DNA from 3 places in the Planococcus faecalis genome. Region 1 is predicted to be linked to each of the others. Evidence: a T-box and tRNA genes for the amino acid it is inferred to sense, from the RefSeq annotation. Region 1 holds a T-box; the other regions hold tRNA genes.
The links. The T-box of region 1 lies ahead of argS (arginine--tRNA ligase). A T-box ahead of a tRNA ligase gene usually reads a tRNA of that ligase, here a tRNA-Arg.

Region 1 (8,367 bases):
TGCCACAAAAATTGTCGTCGGCTATCATCCAGACAACTTGAATGCCCATAATTTATATGCAAGTTTGGGATTCGAGGACCATGGAGATCGGTTCGGCAAAGAAATGGCTGTTGTAAAACAATTAGTCGATTAACGAATCAAAAAAACGATTTTTGGATGCATACAAGATGAGACCGTATTGCGCAAATGTCCGAACGATTAATCGAACGTTACTCGATAAACTTTTTGTGATCTATAGTTATCGTAAAAAGCACTCGCTACTCGAGACATTTATACACCCTGCACACGAAAGCATAAACGCCCAACCAGTTCCCTGGTTGGGCGTTTTCTTTTTGAAAGCAATCCACTAGAATTAAGAAAATAGTTCTTTATCTGCAAAAACCTGACGGTAAAGTGAGAAAACCTCTTCATTTTCCTTCTCCCACGTTAAATCTCTCTGCATTGGAATCGCATAAGCTGCCTCCATGTCACTCACAAGAGTAGCCAACATTCGTTTTTTCCGATTTGTCGGATACGCTCCCTGCTTGATTACTTCATAACGTTTCGTATAGTACTTCAACATCATTCTACATACTCCCTCAAGTAAAAAAATGGCCGTGCTATCCGCTATTTCTTCGTTTAGCCTTTCAGTATACCGGAGTATTTCATATCTTTATATTAAATATACTCATACGAACTCCAGATAGCTACTTCTAAACAGTGAAACGGGTACATATGATTTGATCCTAGACATAAAGCAAGAGAAAAGCACTTCAACCTCCTCCCTTCCTGATATTCAATCCTAGATAAAACGTTTCTAGCGTTTATTATCAAAATAAGAGTTAGTTCGTGCCCTTCGCTAAATTTCTTCCTTACATTTTTTCAGGTGCTTTGACTCCCAGTAATCGTAACCCTTCCTTTAAGACAATTGTTACTGCTTGAACCAATGCTAATCTCCCTTCTTGCTCAAGATCTTCGTTTAGTATTTTCACGTGGCTATAATAGGTGTTAAATTCTTGTGCCAGTAAAATTAGGTATTTAGCAATTTGTGAAGGTTCAGCATGATCAAAGCTTTTTGCAATAATTTCTGGGAATGCAAGTAATAACTTTACGATCGGCCAACTGTAGTCATCATTTAACCCCACTGGATTGAGATGATAACTATCAATGCCAGACTTGGTTAAAATCGAACGAGCTCTTGCATGCGCATATTGAACGTATGGACCCGTAGCACCTTCAAATTTCAGCATTTCTGAAAGCGAGAATTCTATATTATTTTGACGTTCGTTTTTTAAATCATGAAAAATGATAGCTCCAACTCCGACCATTTTTGCAACCTCGTCCTTGAAAGCCAAAGTCGGACTTTTTTCAGCTATATTTTTCTCTGCCAGTCCAATTGCTTCTTTGATGACTTGCTCCAGCAATACTACTGTGCCTTTTCTAGTGGACATCTTTTTCCCATGCTTCAAGATGAAACCAAAAGGAACATGGATCATGTCATTTGCCCATTCGTATCCCAGTTTTTCCAGCACAAAAAACAATTGTTTAAAATGCAGTGTCTGTTCTTGTCCTACTACATAAAAGGATTTATCAAATTGATAATTTCTTTTTCTGAAAACAGCTGCTGCTAAATCACGGGTGCCATATAGTGTAGCACCATCTGATTTTCTAATTAATAATGGCGGCAAGTTATAGTTGCTCAAATCAACAATGTCAGCTCCATTTGACTTCACCAACAATTGTTTTTCCTCAAGCAACTTCACTATTTCATTCATTTTATCGTTATAAAATGCTTCACCATTATAGGAATCAAAATCAATATCTAATAATTTATAAATTTTAGCGAATTCTTGAAGCGACTCGTTTCGGAACCATTCCCATAATTTTCTCGCTTCCTCATCTCCGTCTTCAAGCTTTTTGAACCACAGTCTCGCGCTATTTTCCAAGGCCGGATCTGCCTCAGCTTTCTCATGGAACTTAACATACAGCTTCAACAATTCACTAATGGGTTCATTTTTTACATCTGCTTCTTTCCCCCAAGCTTTATAAGCAGCAATCAATTTACCGAATTGAGTTCCCCAGTCACCTAAGTGATTGATTCGAACTGTTTGAAAGCCACATTTTTCGGATATGTTTGCTAAAGAGTTACCAATAACAGTTGATCTAAGATGACCCATAGAAAAGGGTTTCGCAATATTTGGAGAAGAAAAATCTAAAGTCATAACCTTTGACTGTCCCATATCAGAAGATCCGTATTCAGTGCGCTTATGTAAAACTGTTTTTATTGTTTTTAAACTGACAACAGTTTTGTTATAAAAACAGTTTACATACGGACCTTCCGCCACTACCTTTTCAAAAAAAGGATGGGAAACTTTTTGTGCCAAGTCTTTTGCTATTTCTACTGGAGACTTTTTAAGTAGCTTTGCCAATGTGAAACAGGGGAAAGCTATATCTCCTTGTGTGCTATATTTTGGTTGTTCAATCAATTTCACAACCTCATTAAACTCCAGTATTCCGCTCAAACTTGAAGCAATTTCATCAGCGTAAGTTCTCAATAAATCCATACAATCTCCCCCTTTTTTAGATAAAAATAAAAAAGCCCGTCTCTGTATATGTTATACAGAGACGGGCTTTCCCGCGGTACCACTCTTATTGTCCAACTATTATGGACCGGCTCAACATGATAACAGGATATCCCGACAATACCCTACTAAATTATTCAGGCAGTTTCTTAGAAGTGCGCTTCATCGTAATAGAACCTATCAGGCTTTCACCATCCCTGACTCGCTAGTGGATCTAATTACAACTACTCTCTTCATCATAGAATTTACATATTTTTCAATTAGCATACCCTACTAATTTCCTTAAGTCAAACTCCTTAAAGAACAGACACTATTTATTATTACTTTCAAATAGCTAACTCAGTAAAAAGGAAGCTTTTTTAGTTGCTTTTGCCTTCTGCAAATTTCCAGATTGTCCTTGACTAGTTTCGACTACTCTGGCTTTAAGATGAGAAGAATAATAGCTTTCTCTTCTCATAGATTAGCTTTTATTATACTGTTTCTTTATATAAACTCGTTAAAACTAATGATTAACCAATACAAAACTTGTAAAAAGATGAATTTCCAGCAAATCATCAGTCAAAATCTATTTCTTGCGATATAATAAAAATATTCAGTTAGTTTCTTCAGCGCAACTAGACTATAAACAGATAATAGAATAGATAGATAAAAGGAGGCATTAAATGAAAAGAGTAACTACACTTCTCGCACTGTCGTTCGTTTTTTTGAGCGCCTGTGCAAATGATGTTGAAAAATCAAACTCTATTTTTGCTGTTGAATTAACAGAGAAAGAACGTGCGATATTGACAACTACTTCAGATAAATCATTTGTTTTCGATTTCAGTATTAATAGTGAATACAAAGAGGTATCTGTATGGGTTGAAAAATACCAATCAGGTACATTGATTGAGGAGACAGTTGGTTCTCTATCTGCAGAGGCAGAGGGTAACGGTACTATTATTTTTGCAACCTCCAAACTAGAGAACGATGGTGAAAAACAGACGTTTAATATTGGAATTAGTAGTAACGGTCATACAGGTTCCGTAAGTAATATAGAAATTAATCCAGAAGATTTGGTTGATATGGCAAGTGTTTGGGGACAACTTGAAGGTGAAAAAAAGTCGATTGACGATGAGTTGGTATTAGCTAATATTAGTTATTCAAATGATCAAGTTATAAGTAGTCTATCTACTGATTTTTTTAACGATGTTGAAAATCACATAGATGAACTAGCACAATATGATTTTGTCTATCTTCTTAAAGCTGAATTTAAAAAATAAAGATATAAGTGTCTTTCTCTTGAGAAAATGCTTAAGCTCTTACTAGACAAGTGTACATCCTAATAAAAATCACTTCGTATACGCTTTAATCCATAAACGCCACAGCTCTATGACAAAGTGAGCTGTGGCGTTTATTCTATTTCTATAGATTTTCAAATAAGGCATAGCCTTTTGATAAACTTCATTTCTTCAATATCGCCTACGCTATTTTCTTAATGATATTACGTTTACTGAAGCTTAAATGGCCTCTCTTTTTAAACAGTAACCTTTTAGAAATCAGTTTATCAATAGCAATTCCCTTTCCTATTTCCCAAAAGAAGAAAGAAATTTAACTCGATCTCCCATTGGCGGGATGTTGTTATCAACCAATGCAACCTCTAAAATTGCCGGGCCCTTCAAATAGGTCAATGCATTTAACACATTTTGAGATAAATCTTCAAAGCTATCTACACGAAAATTCGGGATGTTTAATGCTTCAGCCATTGCTGCAATATTGACAGGTTCTTGTTCAAAGGATGGATGTGAACGCTTGTATTGCAACGTATGTCCCTGATATACCATCCCTAAACGCGCATTATTCATTACGACGAACAAAATAGGCAATTTATATTCTTTCGCAGTTAAAATTTCCATCCCGTGCATAAAGAAGCAACCATCTCCTGTGATGGCAACTACCGGTCGATTGGGTTCAGCAAGTTTCGAGCCAATTGCTGCGCTTAATCCGCTTCCCATTGCACCAAAATGTACGTTGATATCGAACGTGTCTTCCTCCATCACTTCCATGTCATGGATTACATAAGCCATAAATTCTCCGATATCTATCGTATACCGAGTAGAAGATGGTAAGAATTCCTGTAACTTCCGTAAGACATTCTTTGTATTAAATTCCTCTTCTGTATCAGCGGATGACTCTCGTCCAATTGCCTTCACAGTTGTCGGTCGCTCTAGTCCTCTTGCTTTGAGTTCTTCAATTAGTTTAGTTAAACCCTCTGACATATCTCCATGTATTGGAACATCAACCGGATACTTTCGGTTAAAAACGGTAGAATCAAAATCAATTTGAATGACGAATCGGTCTTTTGCCAGATTTGGGTTATAATTACTTGTCGCTGTTTCACCTAAACTTGATCCCAGAACAAGTAGTGTTTCTGCATCTCCCTCATTCACTAACAAAGACGTATCATCTTTTCCAGCGAAACCAAACACTCCAGAAAATAAAGGGTGGTCTTCCCGGAAAAGCCCTTTTGCCACAGGTGTTGCAACAATTGGCCAATTGAGCAATTCTGCAAGTTCTAGTACTTGCGCTACCGAATTACGTACGCCTTGTCCCGCAAAGATAAAGCCTTTTTTCTTCTGCAGCAAATGATCAGCTACTTGTTTGACTAATGTCGCATCTATAGGTGGATGTCGCTCTATTTCTATCTTTGGTATAGGAAGTTTTTCGACATTCCCCATTTGCACATCTATTGGCATCGCAACATGAACCGGTCCGGGTATACCAGAAAGGGCAATTTGTGTCGCTTTTACAATCTCATCCAATAAATCCGCTGAATCCAAAACCGTAACACTATACTTGGCTATAGGTTGAAAGAGTGCCTGAGCATCGAGTTCTTGTGAAGCATTTAGTCCCATTGTGCTGACCGGCACTGCCCCAGTAAGAAACAGAATGGGCAAATGCTCCCGCATTGCATTCGCAGCTCCTGTCAATAAATTAGTGCCTCCGGGGCCACTACTGCCGATGCACACACTCAGCTGCTGAGAATATTTTGCATAAGATGCTGCCATATAAGAGGCAGCCCCTTCGTGTTTTGTAACAATTGGAGTGATTTCTGGAAAATCTAAAAGCTGATCATAAAAAGCATTGACCGAACCTGCTGGTATTCCAAATACGTACTTAACACCATTTCCCTCTAAAAATTCCAAAACATTACGAACCGCTTTCATATCAAACCTACTCTCCATAAACATTGATAGATACTGTAAATACTTTTAATTTTATCAGCCTGCTGAAGTAGCACTCTTGAGTGTGCTACAGTTTTTAACTATTACATTTTGTTATTCGTTCGTCTCAATGCCTTCTGGAAGCTAATCGAAACGATAACAACTCATCATTCAATTGTTGTTGGTATCTAAAAAATTCGTATCTTTTTTAAATCAAAAAATTCTGATGAATCTTCTTGTTCTGCATTCCTATTACTAAAAGGATATTCTTCGTTGTAATGCCCGTAACTGGCGATACCTTTTTCTACTCTTACGTCTTTTTTAAGATGTGTGTTCCAGCATAAAACCTCCTCGCCACTTTAATTACTTTTAATTTAGAAAATTCATTTATGTAAAGTTTACCATAAATTCCATTAGAGGAATATACAGTATTAAAAAGAAAATCTCAGTAAATAATAGTAGTCCAGATTCATTCATACAAAAAGAAAAAGCTCTTATTTGAGCTTCTCAGACTGTAGACAAAGTCTATAATAATGTATAATTTAACCGGTTCGGCCACTTCGCTTTCCGTGGATTCAACTTCAGCCTTCGCTGTTCTACAGGAGGCTGCGTGGCCAAATCGGTTGTCAGCATGTGACTCAGATTAGCGAGAGTAACCAACGAATCTGCTTTTAATCAATACTCTTTCAAGGATTCGGAGTGCAATGCGGCGAAGAGCAAAGAGATGCCCCTGTATCGCTGCGCTAGCTTCGTCGCAAAGACTTGTCTGCGGAAAGCGTCCGCATGGAACGCAGAATCCTGTATCCCCAAGATGAGTCGACTATTTATTCTTTAACTAACATAAAAATGTTCTTCCAACCATCGAATTAAATCCTCAGTTATTTCTTCAAAAACTGTATGATTAATAATTTAGCCTTGATTGCCATTCGGTAACAAAATAGGATGAACACTTTTTTTACAAATCGGATTATAAGAGGTTAACAAGGATAATTGAATTTCGCTTAACTTGAGTAAATCGTAATTCGGTTTCTTCCTGCAACCTTTGATGTAAACAATGCCGAATCCGCGAACCCAAAAATTTCGGTTACCGAATTTGTTTGTGCTGGATATTCTGAAATTCCAATAGATACTGTAATGGTTTTATTAGGTATGTAGTTGGTCTTTTCAACTTTTCCCCTAATCTTTTCTGCCACATTATAAGCACTTTGAGAATCGGTATGGGGAAGAAGTATAACAAACTCTTCTCCTCCATATCGAAAACAAACATCATTTTTTCTTACAACTGTACAAAGTGTTTCGGCCATCATTTTTAAAACCTTGTCTCCCACTTGATGTCCATACGTGTCATTAACGGACTTGAAGTGATCGATATCCAGCACCAGTAGAGAGAACAACCGGCTTTCCGCTGACCAGATGCTTAAAACTTCGTCCAGATTTCTCCGGTTCAGTAGTCCTGTCAACGAGTCGGTCTGTGCAGATTGAGTGAGTTGCAAATTATTTTTTTCGATTGTTTCAAAAGCCAAACCCACACTTTTGGTTAACAGGTCCGCTTCCCGGTTCCAATGAGCTTCTGTCAGAACTTCCTTTTCCGATTGGAAAATCGGTTTTCCTTCAGCTAATCGATTTACGAGAGTGCCCAGTCGATTAAAAGGAGCTGCTAACTTTCGCGCGATCAAGATTGACAACAGAAGCAAAAACAAAAACGGCACCAATACCTTCATTAGCAATTGCCGGAGCTCAGTTAGCAGTAAATTCTCAACAAATGAATACGGAGTTTGCTGCACAATTCCCCATCCTGCTTCTGGAACATAACTATAAGCGGATAGCATAGAAACCCCTATGGCATTTTCCGCAATCTCTGTTCCACTTTTTCCCTCTGCTATTTTACGTACCAGTGAATGTTCATAAAAATTTTCACCAATCCGCTGGCTTTGTGGATGAAACAACAATATTCCGTTGGGGCCAACAACATAGTAGTGGGAACCACTAGTATCACTCGCCTCATTATCAAGAATCTGATTCAAGGCATTTTCTTTTTGAAGATAAATGGTTCCTCCAATCATCCCTCTATAAGTTCCATTATTCGAATAGATGGGTTGACTCATCAAAACTAGTAGCTGATTCGAGGGACCCACATAAGGTTTAGTCAGCATGGGCACTCGTGCATCTAAGACATCTTTAGTAACACCAGAGGTTATTTTTGTTCCTTGCAATCCAATGCCCCCTGGACTGTTAACTCGGATAACTCCCGTTTCATCAACCCACGATAAAGAGTTGAAATAGCCACTGCTGACTCTTAAAAGCTCTAGTTGCTCCTGGATTTCTGGATCAGTCATCTCCTCATGGTCTTCCAAAAACTCTGCGGTAGATTCTAAATGGGTTCTCATCGAAATAAATAATGAGTCGACAGAATGGCTCATCTTTTTAGCCTTGGAAAAATTAAGCGCCAAGTAAGTTGATGTTAAGGACTCTTTATTCGAATGATAAGTCGAAATCGTAAGAATCAAAAGAGTTGATATCACAGAAACGGAGACAAGTAATGATAACAACGTTGCTAAACTTACTTTTCGAGTAGTGAAAGTTTTTCTCATTTAATATACTCCTTA
Region 2 (8,367 bases), 550 kb from region 1:
TCAAATGCAGGCATTTCAAAAACACCCATCGGTCCATTCCAAATAATCAACTTCGAATTTTTAATAACATCCGCATATAACGCTACCGTTTCAGGACCAATGTCTAAGCCCATCCAGTCAGCTGGGATTTCCGTGATTTTCACACTTTTGGTTTCGGCATCTTTTGAAAATTCGTTAGCTACAGTTGCATCTACCGGCAAATAAAATTTAACGCCTTTTTGTTTTGCTTTTTCAATAAATGAGTTAGCCAAATCTAATTTATCTTCTTCAACAAGAGAGTTTCCGATCTCGTAACCTTGCGCTTTTATAAATGTGTAGGATAACCCTCCGCCAATAATTAAATTATCTACCTTATCTAACAAATGATCAATGACGCCGATTTTGTCTTTTACTTTCGCGCCGCCGATTATTGCCGTGAACGGACGTTCTGGCTCAGACAAAGCTTTGCCTAAAACCTCTAACTCTTTTTCTAACAGTAAGCCTGATACCGCCGGTAAATGACTCGCAATGCCTGCTGTTGAAGCATGAGCACGATGAGCTGCTCCAAATGCATCGTTAACGAAAACGTCTGCTAGCGAAGCAAATGCTTGTGCAAGTTTGTCGTCATTTTTTTCTTCACCTTCATGGAAGCGGACGTTCTCAAGTAAGATGATGTCGCCTTCTTGCATCGTTGAAATGTCCTGTTCTACTTTTTTGCCGATTGATTCGTCCAGGCTTTTCACTTCTTTATGTAACAATTCGCCTAAACGGACGCCTGTTGCAGCCAGTCGCATTTCTTCATTGACTTGACCTTTCGGACGACCTAAATGGCTAGCCAAAATTACTTTAGCGCCTTGATCGACTAAGTATTCGATCGTCGGTACAGCTGCACGGATTCTCGTATCATCCGTCACTTTACCATCTGACATCGGTACGTTAAAATCGACACGGCAAAATACCCGTTTTCCTTTCAAATCCAAATCTTTCATGGTCATTTTCTGCTGCATGAAAATACCTCCTATTTGTATTCAAAAAAATAAGGAGCGGGGTAAGTTCCCCGCCCCTTTTACCCTCTTTTATTATAGAGGTTCATTGGTAATTAAGCTATGATTTCGGGATTATAAGCCCGTTTTGTACATGTGAAGCGCAAGGTCGATACAACGGCCTGAGTAACCAGATTCGTTATCGTACCATGAAAGAACTTTAACCATGTTATCGCCAACCATCATCGTTGAAAGACCATCGATTGTAGCTGATGCTGTGTTGCCGTTATAGTCTCTAGATACTAGCGGCAATTCGCTGTAGTCCATGAATCCTTTTAATTCGTTTTCTGCTGCATCTTTTAATGCTTTGTTCACTTCTTCGACAGTTACGTCTTTTTCAAGATGAGCAACTAAATCGATAAGTGAAACGTTTGGTGTTGGAACGCGGATCGCCATTCCATCAATTTTGCCTTCTAATTCAGGCAATACTTTTGCAACTGCTAAAGCTGCACCAGTAGTTGTCGGAATCATTGATTCTGCAGCTGCACGCGCACGACGGAAGTCACTGTGCGGAGAATCTAAAAGAATTTGGTCATTTGTGTAAGAGTGGATCGTTGTCATCATTGCATGTTTGATACCGAAACGCTCGTTCAATACTTTCGCCATTCCTGCAAGACCGTTTGTTGTACATGAAGCATTTGAAATCACATGATGCTCTTTCGGATCATATGTTTCGTGGTTAACACCCATAACAAGTGTCTTCATGCCGTTTTTGCCTGGTGCTGAAACGATTACTTTTTTAGCGCCGGCTTCGATGTGTTTAGAAGCAGAAGCAGCATCCGTGAAGAATCCAGTAGATTCAACAACGATGTCTATGCCATGCTCGCCCCAAGGAAGGTTAGCTGGATCTTTTTCAGAGAATACGCGGATTGTTTTGCCGTTAACAACAATGTTGTCGCCATCAACTGAAACTTCAGCGTCTAAAATACCATGAACAGAATCGTATTTCAAAAGATGTGCCAACATTTTTGCGTCTGTCAAATCGTTTACTGCTACCACTTCTACTTCGTCATTTGTTAAAGCTTCACGAAATACAATGCGTCCTATACGTCCAAATCCGTTAATTGCTAATTTTAAAGTCATTTAGTATTCCTCCAATTTTTTAGTCAATTCCATAATTTTTCGTGCAGCACCTTCGTCTGTGATCAACACTGTCGGACTCGCTGCGTTTTTAGCGTACGATAAAATCGCTCTTGCTTTAGATTCACCACCGGCAACTGCCAAAACAGTTGTCGCTTTTTGCACCTGCTCTAATTGAATGCCCGCCGTTCGAATGCGATAAACAATTTTTCCGTCTTTATCGAAATAATAGCCGAAAGCCTCACTAATCGCTCCGCCTGAATGAATTTTTTCAACTTCTTCAGTAGAAGAGTGCCGACGAACCGCCATCTCTCCTGCATTGCCAATCCCGTGGACGACAACATCTGTTTGATCGTACAAATCCATCATTTCTTTGATCACTGGTTCTTTCATCATCATGGCAAATGCTTCTGCACTCAAATGATCAGGCAAGTATAGCGTCTTAAATGAACCACCTGTTTTTTCGGCAAATGCAGCTGCAATCGTATTTGCTTGGTGCAAAACATCTTCTCCCAGTCCACCGCGTGCAGCGATAAATTGCAGCGCTTTGTCGGGCTTTCCGTTCGTTAGTTCTTTCGAAATAGCCGCCATTGTGCTACCGCCAGTAACAGCGATTTTCTTATAGCGGGCAAACAACGTTTCCAAAAAACGAGCAGCCTCTTTACCAATATGAGACTTCACTGCTGGAATTTCATCGCTATCTTGCGGTAAAATCACAACTTTCGTAATTCCTAGAATTTCTTGTAGCTGTATTTCCATATCTGTCAGTCCAGACATTTCACGCACAAAAACTTTTAGCTTCTCTAGCACTTCCAATCCTTGCGAAGTAACTGTCATGCCCGCTGCTTTCATTTCAATCAATTGCTGATTGCGTAGTAAATCCGTGTCTTTTCTAATTTCTCGCTCTGTCAACCCGGCAACTTCACTCAAAGTTCGCCTACCGATTGGCTGTTCCAAGTTGATAATCTGTAAAATTTGATAACGTTTTTTCAGGAGTTCGGACATTTCCGGCATCAACTTTTGCTGAGCGACAGATAATGCATCCATAGGTTCACTCCATTCTATCTGGACGTTTTTTGTCCCACTAATTAATTATGCGTCCCACTAAATTCATTCTACCTAATCTTTCTTTTAATTGCAAATAAAAAGAAGCGTTAAGTTTCTAACGCTTCCAGTAATTCAACATAACCAATATTGCCATACACCAATACGCGATTGTTTTTTTCTAATACAGGGATCATCATCATGTATTTTTCGTGTAAGGCTTCATCACTTTCGATATCTACTTCTGTGTAAGGCAATGGTACCTCCTCGTTGACTAGTGCAATCATCAATTTGGCTTCCTCGCAAAGAGGGCAATTAGAACGCGTGTATAAAGTGTACATCTGTCTCCTTCTTTCTAAATAAAAGTATGAAGTTACTGGAGAAACTTTCTCCAAACCGATATCTGTCAGACAATCAATAACATGTTGCTATTGATCAACAGAACCTTCCATTGTTTCTACTAAGTTAGGTAGTAAATCAAGTGTACACTGTTACTAAATTTCAATTTGTGCTTAACACTGGTTACTCTCTTCTTTAAGGTGCACGAAGCCATTATATTGGTATGAAAATCGCTGCTACACTACCAATAGATACGATGACAATAAGAATCAATAATTTGCTCACCTGTTGCTTTCTTTACTAGTATAAGCTACTAGTCATTTCCCTTTCTACCGGCTCTTTTAAACTTCCCTTTTCTCTTTGGTTTTTTGAAATCAAAAAATACAGCCAAAAGTAAAAAACACCCCTTTACCAACTAAGGCAAAGGGGCATTTCTCAACTTTAGAACAATAGATTTTAGTTTAATAGGCTTTTTCCGGATTCAAGGAGTTGTTGCGCTTTTCTTATGCCCTCGGAAGGAATCGAACCTCCATTTCAAGAACCGGAATCTTACGTGTGATCCATTACACTACGAGGGCGTTTTCGCTATTAGCGACTTTTCTATTATACAAAAATATTTCAACATAATCAAGTCCGTTTTTTTGATTCGTTAGATTTGACCTTCATTGACCATGATGTGTATGATAATAGTACAGCTGAGAGAACTTTCAGCATTGTTTGCAAAACACTTAATCGAGGAGGAACTATTCTATGAACTTAATTCCTACAGTAATCGAACAAACTAGCCGAGGCGAACGTGCTTACGATATTTACTCACGTTTGTTAAAAGACCGCGTCATTATGCTAGGTAGTGCAATTGACGATAACGTTGCAAACTCTATTGTGGCGCAACTTCTATTCCTTGAAGCAGAAGATCCAGATAAGGATATTTCAATCTACATTAACAGCCCAGGTGGTAGTATCACAGCTGGTATGGCGATTTATGATACGATGCAGTTTATCCGTCCAGACGTTCAAACAATCTGTATCGGTATGGCTGCTTCAATGGGTGCTTTCCTACTTGCAGCAGGAACAAAAGGCAAACGCCTTGCGCTTCCAAATGCTGAAGTAATGATTCACCAACCGCTTGGTGGTGCCCAAGGACAAGCGACTGAAATCGAAATTGCAGCAAAACGCATTCTTCACCTTCGCGAAAAATTAAACCAGATTCTTTCTGAGCGCACAGGTCAGCCAATCGAAGTTATCGCTAAAGATACAGATCGCGATAACTTCATGACAGCAGAACGCGCACTTGAATACGGCTTAATCGACCAAGTGATTACACGTAGCAAATTGCCTGAAAACCACAAAAAAGAAAACTAAATCAAGCAAAAAACTCACAGTCATCTTTGACTGTGAGTTTTCAGCTTGTTGAGAAACTAAGGTTTTATCGATTATCTTCTCAGTGGATTGGTCAAGAAACAAAAGAACGTGAAGTTTTTAGACCCTTCTGCTTAGCAGAAGGGTCATTTTTTTGATGTTTTGCACTGCGGCTGTCAGATAAGCCTGTTCTTGGACAGACTTGCGCCCTCGTCGCCTTGCGTAACGGAAACTATGGAGTTCTTTCGCATCGGCGAAACTCCGTTCGATGGTCTGGCTTCGTAACTTGTATAGCTTTTTTCCGCTGGGGGTGCGCTTGTTGGCGCGCACCTTTTCTTTTTCGTCTTCCCAGATGTGTCGGAAAATCGAGCGCTGCTTGCTTTTCGCGGAAAAACAATTCGAGCGCAGTGGACAATGTTCACAATCCTCCGGCCGGCTTTTGTACTGCCGATATCCCTCTCGATCTGTGGTGGCGTAGGACAACTTACAGCCCATGGGGCAAGCATACGCATCCAGTGAAGGGACATACGTAAATAACCGTTTCGGCACTTTCGGGTTACCGCCTTTGAAACGGCGGTAGCCCATGACCACAAACGTTCCGGCTTCGTTTAACGTTTTACAGATGTGGCCGGTAAAATAGCCGGCATCCAAGGCGACGGCTTCCACCGGAAAAGCAAACTTCTTCTTTTGTACAGCGAGCCGGTCCAAATAAGGAACGGCGTCGTGCATATTGCCGGCCGTGATATAGGTATCCGTGATGAAATTGTATTTGGCATCCACCGTTCGGTGGTCGAGATAGAAAAAACCTTGAGGTTTCTGGTTTCGCATGAGGAACCCACTATCTGGATCGGTCACGCTTTCGCGGGTCATCGCCGGTTTGGTTTTGGCAACGGGCCGAATCACCTTCGGCTTCAGCGCTTTTTTCCATGGGCCTCCCGGTCAGCTACGACCGCTTCTTCCAATTCCCCCAGGTAGCTCACCACTTTTTCGGCCTTTGCTTTTCGGATAAACTTGTTCTTATTGGCATTGGCTTTGATATGCGTGGAATCGGACAGAAGCACGCGGCCACTCACCATGCCGTGGGCTTTTGCCTGACGAACCGTTTCGTCGAAGATTTCTTCAAAGACCGAGGTGTCTTCAAATCGGCCCTTCCGATTGAAACTGATGGTGGAGTGATCTGGAATCCGGTCGACGAGAGAATAGCCCAAAAACCATCGGTAAGCAATGTTATCCCGAATCTCTTTTTCCAGTTGGCGTTCTGAACGAACGCTATAAAAATAGCCGATGAAAATCATTTTGAATAAGGTAATGGGCGGAATGGCGGGACGGCCGTTATCCGGACAATAATAAGGGGAAGCAATCCGTTCAATAAAAGAAAAATCAATGAGGGCATCAACGGTACGAAGAAAATGGTCGTATGGCACGAGTTCATCAATTGAGACGGTGACCTGTTCATGACGGTGATTTTTGACGGGACCAATCATGGGACTTCGCTCCTTCTTTTTCTTTCAGTTTACATCAAAAAAGTATCGAAATAAACAAAAAAAGACTGTCGAGAGGGTTTCTCGACAGCCTGAAAACTCACAGTCATCTTTGACTGTGAGTTTTTTTATACGTTTCGTTTGTGGAAGTTACTTGAAATAATAGATTGCTGCTTTTTTACGCTTCTTTTTCAATAATCTCCGATAAAGACTGAACCGCTTTTTCTTCATCCAAGCCTTCTGCAGAAATGGTGACTTCTGTTCCTTTACTAATTGCCAAGCTCATAATTCCCATAATACTTTTGGCGTTTACTTTCTTATTGTCTTTTTCCAAATAAACATCTGCGCTGTATCGATTTGCTTCTTGAACAAATAACGCTGCTTGTCTTGCTTGAAGACCTGATTTTAATCGTACTTTTACTTGTTTTTCAACCATACGGATCCTCCTCCAAAACTCAACTCTCTTCTATATAAACGAACAGCCTAGCTAGCGGCCGATCATTTCTCCATTTCTCAGGGATGCTGCAATCTCATCAATTTTTCGCAGACGATGGTTTACCCCCGACTTGCTGACGGTTCCGCCCGATACCATTTCCCCTAGCTCTTTTAACGTCACATCTTGACACTCTACCCGGAGTCTGGCGATTTCACGTAGTCTTTCAGGCAATTGGTCAATGCCAATTGTTTGGTCGATAAATCGAATATTTTCTACTTGCCGCAATGCCGCATCGATGGTTTTGTTTAAGTTAGCGGTTTCACAATTTACTAACCGATTAACGCTATTACGCATATCTCGAATAATTCGAACATCCTCAAATTTCAATAAAGCAGAATGTGCGCCTGTAATGCTTAGAAAATCAGAAATTTTTTCTGCTTCTTTCAGGTAAGTCACAAATCCTTTTTTACGTTCAATCGTTTTGCTATTCAAACGAAATTCGTTCATTAATTCAACTAACGAGTCTGCATGGTCTTTGTAGAGCGAGTAAATTTCGAGATGGTAAGATGACGTTTCAGGATTATTGACAGATCCTCCAGCTAAAAAGGCACCTCGGATATACGAACGTTTGCAACAGTTCTTTTCAATCAGCGACTTGACAATCTGGTGCTGGAATTGAAATCCTTCAGTCAAAATTTCGAGATCTTCGAGAATATGCTTAGCGCCTTCTCGGATTCTACAAATGTAAATATTATTCTTTTTTAAGCGCATCTTTTTTCTAACCAGCAATTCGACGGGATAAGTTTTGTAAAAACGTTTTAATAACGTGTAAATACGGCGGGCGATCGCCGCATTCTCAGTTTGAATATCCAGGCTCAATTGCCGATTGGAAAACGATAGAGTGCCATTCATCCGGATCATTGCGGAAAGCTCTGCTTTGCCGCAGCAATCATCTATCTCTATTTGTGTCATTTCTTTTTTTGTTTCGGATGCAAAAGACAAAATTCGTTCCTCCTTTCAAAGCGTCAAAAATACAACTGCTTCGAATCTTCACTAGCACGGCCATCAGCATATTCGAATAACCATTCTGCAACTTTCGTCGGCTCGTGACGTACAGTTTCTCCAGAGATATTAGCAATGTCTTTTCTGTAGACTTCGAGACCCATTTTTTTCAGGCGCTCTTCGTCATACTCAACAGGCCATGCTTTCTCTTTTTCGTAACGTTCTGCAATGTTAGACGGCATTTGGACTTTATCAATTAGAATAGCATCTAGAAATTTTTCTCCGACATGATTGTAAAGTGCTTGAACATGGTCAGAGGCTGTATATTGATAAGTCTCCCCTGCTTGTGTCATTAAATTACAGATGTATATTTTCTTTGCCTTAGCAGCTATGACTGCTTTTTTAATATCTTTCACTAACAAGTTCGGCAAAATACTGGTGTATAAAGAACCTGGACCCACAACAATTACGTCTGCATTTTTAATTGCTGCAATTGTTGCAGGCAAGGCTTTAACATCATGTGGTTCAATAAACACACTTTTAATTGGCTGTAAATAGGCAGGAATTTTGGATTCCCCTTTTATAATCGTCCCATCTTCTAGCT
Region 3 (8,367 bases), 270 kb from region 1:
TTTCCATGATGCCTTCATTGATTGCTTCCAGGTCCATTGGTTTTTGCAGTGTTTACACGTCGGCACAGAAACACCTCCTTAGCATTACTACGCATTAACTACTGTTTGGTTTCATTAATCGTCATGTAGGAACTAGTAGAAACAATAGAAAAGTAAACAAATCCTTTCCATCCTCTCTCAGCTCGGTCTTCTGTTCACTAACTATTTGTTTCCGCTGCCTGCTCGTACAGCAGTTTTTCAACCAAAGAAAAATAAGCTACCAGCCTCTTACAGGCTAGTAGCTTATGAACGTTTCTACATTACTTTTCTAAGGCTTCGAGAATTGGTTTTTCAAAAACAGGCGCAAAACTTCGAGAAAACGTAGCCGTTAAGTGATTGGCATCAAAATGAGTAATAACATTTCCGACGACGTAATGACAATACTCACCGTCACAGAAATAATCCGTCAAATCAATGGTTGTAGCAGTTTCCGGCAGATAATCAGCTTGCGTTATCGGATTGACGTCTCTAACAATTTCTTCTTGTTTTGCTTTACACTGTTCTGGTTCATCTGCGTTCTGACTGAGGCAGGTTAAAACATGTTGTTTATACCAAGGAGTGTCGCGCACCAAAAATAAAGGAATGTCTTGTTTCTCAAAATACTTCCAAGCTTCGATAAAGCCGTCTGAAACTTCGTCAAACTCCTCTTGTTGGCTGCCTACATTTCCCACAGTGAAAATAAGGTCGGGTGTATCTTTCGCAATTTTTGTTTTCACGTTTGTGAACCACTCGGCACATTCTGGAGAACCGGGCACGTCCTCTTCTGTAAACCGACAACTGCTCTTGAGATAAGTGACAATTTTCAAGTTATGCATTTTAGCCAACTCTTCGAGCATGGGTTGCCAGTGGGCTGAATGAGATCCACCGACCAAAGCGATGGTGTAATCGTAATCTATGAGCTCCCCATATTCACAAACCTTTGCTGCGGTAGTGACTTTCCCTACCATGCAACGCTCTTCGTAAATAACCGATCGATCTTGTTCTGCAACTTCAAGTCTCGGAATGAACGGCTCATCAAATTCAGCTAGAGGTGTTAAGCGACCATCCTCCAAATAAACAGCTGCTCCTGGATGATCGTTGATTCTCTCACTTAATGTTTCTGAGTCAGTGACAGGTAATGCCAAAGAACTTTCTTGGTAGATAAATGTTGAAAGCCATATAGCTCCTGAGAAAACTAAAATGATACTCGCTGTTTTCCAAAGGGACAATTGGATGTTTCGAACAGGTACTTCGAAGCCGTAAATTGTCACATAAGCAAGAATCGCGGCGACGGTCATGATGAGCAATCCACCTATAAGTGACACGGTTTCGACCTCGAACAAAGCATAATAGAAAATCAGGAGCGGCCAATGCCACAAATAAAACGCATACGAAATACTTCCGAATTTCACTAAAGGCTTCCAGCTGAGCAATTGGAAAGCACTGAAATGGGTCGAATAATTCCCAGCAACGATAATCAGGACAGCGGACAACACTGGCCATAATGCAGCGTAACCTGGGAACAGCTGGGATACTTGCAAGACGATGCCGCAGCTAATCAATCCGATTAACCCCATCCACCCTAAAACCCAGGAAAGACGTGAGGAAATCACTATTTTATGAATGGTTAACGCAAGGATTCCACCTACTCCAAATTCCCATACACGTGTGAAGGTATGGTAATAAGCAACTGGCTGATTGACAATCGTTAAGTAAACAGAATAGCCGAAAGATGCGATCGCAACTACCGAAATCACGATGATCAGCATACGTTTAATGTGATTGCTTGAGAAAAGTCTTAATAAAGTAATCGCCACAAAAAACAGCAATAACCAAACTAAGTAAAACTGAAATTGAATGCTCAACGCCCAAAAATGCTGAAACGGAGAAGCACTGTTGTTCTGAGCCAAATAATCTACAGAATCGATGGCAAGCCGCCAATTCTGAAAATAAAACGCCGAAGCTAAAAATTCGTTAAGTGTTTGTTGCTTTGTAAACACTGGCAATATGTATAGACCCGCAATTAAAGTTGTAATACTAATTAGCCAAGCTGTAGGCAACAATCGTTTCATCAGTTTGACAATATAAGAAAAGTACAATACTTTGCCATTTTTCCGGTACATAGACAATAAAGATGTTGTGATCAAAAATCCCGATACAACAAAAAAGACATCTACGCCACCTGAAACTCGATTAAACCATATATGATAAATGGCTACTAGTATCGCCGCAATTGTACGCAAGCCTTCCAATTCGGGGCGAATACGCCTTTTGGTTTCCATAAACTTTCGCCACTCCTTATTATTGATAAATAGTTGAATACAATTGTATCATATTCTTAATTTCTCACTTTTTTTCTGTAAATTAGATTTATTCGAGTCGGCAATAGACCTACAAACAGACATGTTGAGCGTCCTTAATACTTTTTCTACACACAAAACCTCCACACCGTTTAATAAACGATGTGGAGGTTTTGTTCGAATTATGTACATTCCTATAATGTCCCAGGAGGGATTCGAACCCCCGACCGACGCCTTAGAAGGGCGTTGCTCTATCCAGCTGAGCTACTGAGACTAAAGCTTTCTTAGAGACTAGACGGTGGCACAAGATTTCGCTTGCGGCTTTGCTTTTCTATTGAAAGACAATTTTAATTATAGAAATGATTTGAAGAAAAGTCAATGCTATTTTAAAAAAACATTAAAATAAATGAATTCAGCTTTGTTTTTCTTCATCTAACCACTTAGGCATGCGCTGTTGTAACTCGCGCAAGGCATTGCCGCGATGGGAAATTGCAGCCTTTTCGTGAGGCAACAATTCAGCCATCGCTTTGCTTTGTGCAGGAACGTAAAAAATGGGATCATAGCCAAAACCATTATTGCCTTGAGGCGTACTAAGAATAATTCCTTCACAAGAGCCCGAAAACGTTTCAGTCTTCTCGTTAGGTGCTGCTACCGCTAGCACACAACGAAAACGTGCTGTACGTCCGTTTTCAGGCACGCCAGACATTTTCTCAAGCACTTTATCAATATTTGCGCTATCGCTCTTAGCAGCACCCGCATAGCGTGCTGAATAGACACCTGGTTCACCGTTCAATGCATCAATTTCTAATCCACTATCATCGGAAATAACAGGAATACCTAATACTTTCGAAACGGCTTCTGCTTTTAAGATGGCGTTTTCTTCAAAAGTGACACCCGTTTCTTCTACATCCAGGTCTTGTGCTACGTCTAGTAGAGTCAACACTTTATACCCAAGAGGGGCAAGCAAAGCTTCAAAATCTTTAGCTTTGCCTTTGTTTTGAGTTGCAATTACAATTTTTTTCATTGTTCCACAACGACCTTTTCTCCAATACGAGCAGCAATATCACCTAGCGCGCTACGCTGCATCGCAATCAATTGATGGATTCCTGCTTCTCCAAGGTCCAGCAATTCGTTGAGTTGAGCACGTGTAAACGTAGACTCCTCTCCCGTTCCTTGCAATTCCACGAAATGACCTGCCCCTGTCATAACTAGGTTCATATCAACTTCAGCGCTAGAATCCTCAACGTAATTCAAGTCAAGAATGGATCCGTTTTCAGCTGTAACGCCGACACTTGTTGCAGCAAGAAAGTCCGTTACTGGAAATGCCGGAAGCTCTAGCTTACTAATAGCCATCGTCATAGCGATAAATGCCCCTGTAATCGATGCTGTACGCGTTCCACCATCTGCTTGGATTACGTCGCAGTCGATCCACAATGTACGCTCACCTAGCTTCTCAAGATCCACAACAGCTCGCAATGCACGACCAATCAGTCGCTGAATTTCCATTGTCCGTCCACCAATTTTTCCAGCTGAAGCCTCACGACGGTTTCGGCTGTTCGTTGCACGTGGCAACATGGAATATTCTGCTGTTATCCAGCCCTTGCCTTGACCTCTCAAGAATCCTGGAACTTTGTCTTCAATCGTCGCTGTACAGATTACTTTCGTCTGTCCCACCGTGATTAATACCGAACCTTCTGGGTGAATCAAATAGTCTACGTCCACTGAAACAGGACGCAACTCGTTAGTTTGTCTATTATCTATGCGTGTCATAAAAATCCTCCTTGTATATGCTCAAATAGCTTACCATATTTCGCTGATAACGACAAAAACCTGACAGCATCTGCTATCAGGTTTTGGGAAATCGAATCGAATAGATCATGGGTCTTTCAATGCCTAACCATTTATGAATAATGGAGCCAAAAATCTGAGTAGATCCCGATGTATAAAAGCGATGCACCGGCGGCTTGTTCCAATTTGCAAACTGCTGTTTATAGCTCAAGTATCGCTCGACGTCTTTGGCCGTTTCTTCTGCTGACGACAACACGTTCACCGTATCTCCAAGAACTTCCTCAATAAAACCTTGTAACAATGGATAATGCGTACATCCTAAAATTGCTGTATCAAACTCTTCATAGGCAATAGATGCTAATGTATCTTGAACAATTCGATGAGCAAACTCACCTTCGTATTCATCACTTTCTACCAAAGGAACAAAACGTGGACAAGCAAGTTGTACGACGTGTGCAGAAGAAACTAATGATAAAATTGCTTTTTCATAAGCTCCGCTTTGCACTGTTCCTAACGTGCCTAAAACGGCAATTTTTTTAGTTGTTGAAGATTTAATGGCAGCACGAGCCCCTGGAAAAATAACACCAATTACAGGAATTGGCAAATTCTTCTGCAAAGAGTACAGCGCTGCTGCAGTTGCCGTATTGCAGGCGATAACTAACATTTTAATATTTTTCTTCATCAGTGCATCGGCCATTTGCCACGTATACGTCCGTACTTCCGACAGCGGACGCGGACCATAAGGGCATCGCGCGTTATCCCCAATATAATAAATTTGCTCATTCGGCAAAAGTTTCATTATCTCTTTTGCGACGGTAAGTCCACCGACTCCTGAATCGATTACTCCGATTGGCGCATTCACACTCATCGCCTCTATCCTATTTCATGTTGGTATGCAATTTTTCAAGTAACGCCGCAAATTTCACAGCCTCGTCTTGAGTAAAATTCTCTAATACGGTTTTCAAGTATTCCTGGCGTTTTTGAATCACTTCTTCAATGACGCGTTCGCCTTCTTTTAACAACTTTATACGAACAACGCGACGATCCTGTTCTTCGCGAATACGGACAACCAGTTCATTTTTCTCCATACGGTCAACTAAATCCGTTGTCGTGCTGAACGCTAAATACATCTTATTCGATAAATCTCCAATGGTCATATCCCCATGCTCAAATAGCCACTGCAATGCGACAAATTGAGGCGGGGTGATCGTATAGGAATTTAAAATCTCTCGACCTTTTTGCTTAATAATCCCCGAAATATAACGTAGCTCTTTTTCCATGAACGCGATGCGCTCCAATTCATGATTGACGCTTTGCTTGTCTTCATTCATTAATCAATCCCACTCCTTGAAAAACCTATCTTATTTCTATAGTGACGGTTTTTTATTGATATAGCAAGAGCTCCTTATTTTTTTGCACTGATCAATTGCTTGCTCTGAAGCATTTCAATCTCTTGGTCTGACCAAGGGTGACCTTTTCCCGTGTGTTTCGATATTTGGACAATGGCTCCTCTTCCCGTGAAACAAGTTTCCTCTTTTTCGTTGACAGTCCAGTAATGAACATCGACAGAAGAAGTTCCGATGCGCGCTATTTTGACGTAAACTTTTAACTTTTCATCAAAAAATACTTGTTGAACAAAATCTACTTGCATATCTGCTACGACGGGAAACAACTCGTTGCCCGTTTTTAACCAGCGCTGCATCAATCCCATTTCTTTCATAAATTCGATTCGGGCAAATTCAAAATAAGCAATCGGCACGGTGTTATTAACATGCCCAAACATATCCGTTTCAGAAAAACGAACTTGAACCGGAGCAGAAAAGATAAATTCCTGCTTCCACTCCTCCAAATTTCCAATGTAATTCGCTGTCATAAGTAACCTCCACTAAATAATTTGATGACTTGAACATTTTTCCCACGCACTGAATAGCACGAGGATCATCACTCTTGTATGAGCCTGTTAAAGGGTTCAGCCTGGAGCGTTTTTTACTACCACTCACTCCAGTCAAAATCTACTTGTCTGTTTCATTTTATTAGTATACCAAATTTTTTATGGAAAGGCAGGTCTATTAAAATTAGACAAATTAAAAACCCCGCCGCAGCGGGGTTTTTACTAAATACTAGTCAACCATTCTGTCGCTTCCGAAGAAGTTACGGAACATTTGTACAGTTGTGTCGCGGTTTAGTGCTGCGATTGAAGTTGTCAATGGAATTCCTTTTGGACAAGACTCCACACAGTTTTGAGAGTTACCACATCCTGCCAATCCACCTTCACCCATGATCGCATTCAAGCGAGCATCGCGGTTCATAGAGCCTGTTGGATGCGCGTTCATCAAGCGAACTTGTGACAGTGGTGCAGCTCCGATAAAATCGGATTTATCATTAACGTTCGGGCATGCTTCAAGACATACGCCGCAAGTCATACATTTAGATAGTTCGTAAGCCCATTGACGCTTGCGCTCAGGCATACGCGGTCCATCTCCAAGGTCATGCGTACCATCGATTGGCACCCATGCTTTAACTTTCTTCAACGAATCGAACATCCGACTGCGGTCAATGACAAGGTCACGAACAACAGGGAATGTTTTCATCGGTTGAAGACGGATTGGCTGTTCTAACTGATCAATCAAAGCCGTACACGATTGACGTGCTTTGCCATTGATAACCATTGAACATGCGCCACAAACCTCTTCTAGACAGTTCATGTCCCAGTTTACAGGAGTGGTTTTTTTCCCTTCCATGTTGACAGGGTTACGACGAATTTCCATCAATGCCGAAATGACATTCATGTTCATCTTATATGGCAATTCGAACTTTTCCCAATACGAATCTTCATCCGTAGAGTTTCTGCGTTCGATTTCAAATATTACCGTTTTTGCTGCTTCACCCATGGTAAATTAGCTCCCTTCATAATTATGCTTTTGCTGAATAATCACGTTTACGCGGTGGAATCAACGATGTGTCGACTTCTTCATAATGGAAGATTGGTGCATCAAAGCCATTAAATTTAGCCATCGTTGTTTTCAAGAATTCCTCGTCATTACGTTCCGGGAAATCCGGTTTGTAATGAGCTCCACGACTTTCGTTGCGCATAAGCGCTCCGATTGTGATTGCTCGAGCTAAATGAAGCATATTGCGCAATTGACGTGTAAACATCGCGCCTTGGTTACTCCAAAGTTGCGTATCTGTAATGCTAATCTGATTGAAACGTTCAAGAAGTTCTTGGATTTTCTCATCCGTCTTCTGTAAACGATCATTATAGCGTACAACAGTTACGTTATCTGTCATCCACTCGCCTAATTCCTTGTGCAGAACGTAAGCGTTTTCTGTACCATTCAATGCCAAAATTTCTTCCCATTTGCGTTGCTCCTCAGCTTCATGCTGATCATAGATCGCTGAAGGAAGGTCTTCCGCAAGAACAGCTAAGCCATTTACGTATTCAATAGCATTCGGTCCTGCGACCATACCACCATAAATCGCTGACAGCAAGGAGTTCGCACCTAAACGGTTACCCCCATGCTGAGAATAATCACATTCGCCTGCTGCTAAAACGCCCGGAATGCTTGTCATTTGATGATCATCTACCCATAGTCCGCCCATTGAGTAATGAACAGCTGGGAAAATTTTCATCGGTACTTTACGAGGATCATCACCTGTGAATTTCTCATAGATTTCGATGATTCCGCCCAACTTGATGTCAAGCTCTTTCGGGTCTTTATGAGAAAGATCCAAGTACACCATATTCTCGCCATTAATGCCAAGTTTTTGGTTGACACACACATCAAAAATTTCACGCGTTGCAATATCACGCGGTACTAGGTTTCCGTATGCTGGATACTTTTCTTCAAGGAAATACCAAGGCTTGCCGTCTTTGTAAGTCCAAATACGTCCACCTTCTCCACGAGCCGATTCTGACATTAAGCGCAGTTTATCGTCTCCTGGAATCGCTGTCGGGTGAATTTGGATAAATTCGCCGTTTGCGTAATAAGCTCCTTGTTGATAAACGATAGAAGCCGCTGAACCTGTATTAATAACAGAGTTCGTCGATTTCCCAAAAATAATTCCCGGTCCGCCAGTTGCCATAATAACAGCATCCGCACGGAACGATTTAATTTCCATGGTCGTCATGTTTTGAGCTGTGATCCCTTTACCAACGCCTTGCTCATCAAGAACAAGACCGAGGAATTCCCAACCTTCATATTTCGTGATCAGTCCAGCCACTTCATAGCGACGAACTTGCTCATCTAGTGCATATAATAGT

Region 2: it has a tRNA-Arg gene. The T-box ahead of argS (arginine--tRNA ligase) is inferred to sense a tRNA for this amino acid. The anticodon was not compared.
Region 3: it has a tRNA-Arg gene. The T-box ahead of argS (arginine--tRNA ligase) is inferred to sense a tRNA for this amino acid. The anticodon was not compared.

Annotation. Positions count from the first base shown of each region.
Region 1 is NZ_CP019401.1:1,672,014-1,680,380, reverse strand. It holds gene AJGP001_RS08370 (GNAT family N-acetyltransferase) at 1-133, shown strand, start outside; gene AJGP001_RS08365 (hypothetical protein) at 353-565, opposite strand; gene argS (arginine--tRNA ligase) at 852-2,543, opposite strand; T-box leader at 2,598-2,810, opposite strand; gene AJGP001_RS08355 (hypothetical protein) at 3,224-3,820, shown strand; gene AJGP001_RS08350 (thiamine pyrophosphate-binding protein) at 4,124-5,764, opposite strand; gene AJGP001_RS08345 (sensor domain-containing diguanylate cyclase) at 6,763-8,352, opposite strand.
Region 2 is NZ_CP019401.1:1,126,609-1,134,975, reverse strand. It holds gene AJGP001_RS05585 (phosphoglycerate kinase) at 1-986, opposite strand, end outside; gene gap (type I glyceraldehyde-3-phosphate dehydrogenase) at 1,098-2,105, opposite strand; gene AJGP001_RS05575 (sugar-binding transcriptional regulator) at 2,106-3,149, opposite strand; gene AJGP001_RS05570 (glutaredoxin family protein) at 3,257-3,487, opposite strand; tRNA gene AJGP001_RS05565 (tRNA-Arg) at 3,992-4,063, opposite strand; gene clpP (ATP-dependent Clp endopeptidase proteolytic subunit ClpP) at 4,236-4,847, shown strand; one part of gene AJGP001_RS05555 (IS1182 family transposase) at 4,965-5,756, opposite strand; one part of gene AJGP001_RS05555 (IS1182 family transposase) at 5,759-6,328, opposite strand; gene AJGP001_RS05550 (HPr family phosphocarrier protein) at 6,504-6,761, opposite strand; gene whiA (DNA-binding protein WhiA) at 6,813-7,763, opposite strand; gene AJGP001_RS05540 (gluconeogenesis factor YvcK family protein) at 7,787-8,367, opposite strand, start outside.
Region 3 is NZ_CP019401.1:1,397,543-1,405,909, reverse strand. It holds gene AJGP001_RS07020 (TIGR04104 family putative zinc finger protein) at 1-66, opposite strand, end outside; gene AJGP001_RS07015 (acyltransferase family protein) at 300-2,300, opposite strand; tRNA gene AJGP001_RS07010 (tRNA-Arg) at 2,519-2,592, opposite strand; gene AJGP001_RS07005 (XTP/dITP diphosphatase) at 2,731-3,342, opposite strand; gene rph (ribonuclease PH) at 3,339-4,088, opposite strand; gene racE (glutamate racemase) at 4,165-4,968, opposite strand; gene AJGP001_RS06990 (MarR family winged helix-turn-helix transcriptional regulator) at 4,985-5,437, opposite strand; gene AJGP001_RS06985 (acyl-CoA thioesterase) at 5,512-5,979, opposite strand; gene sdhB (succinate dehydrogenase iron-sulfur subunit) at 6,227-6,997, opposite strand; gene sdhA (succinate dehydrogenase flavoprotein subunit) at 7,020-8,367, opposite strand, start outside.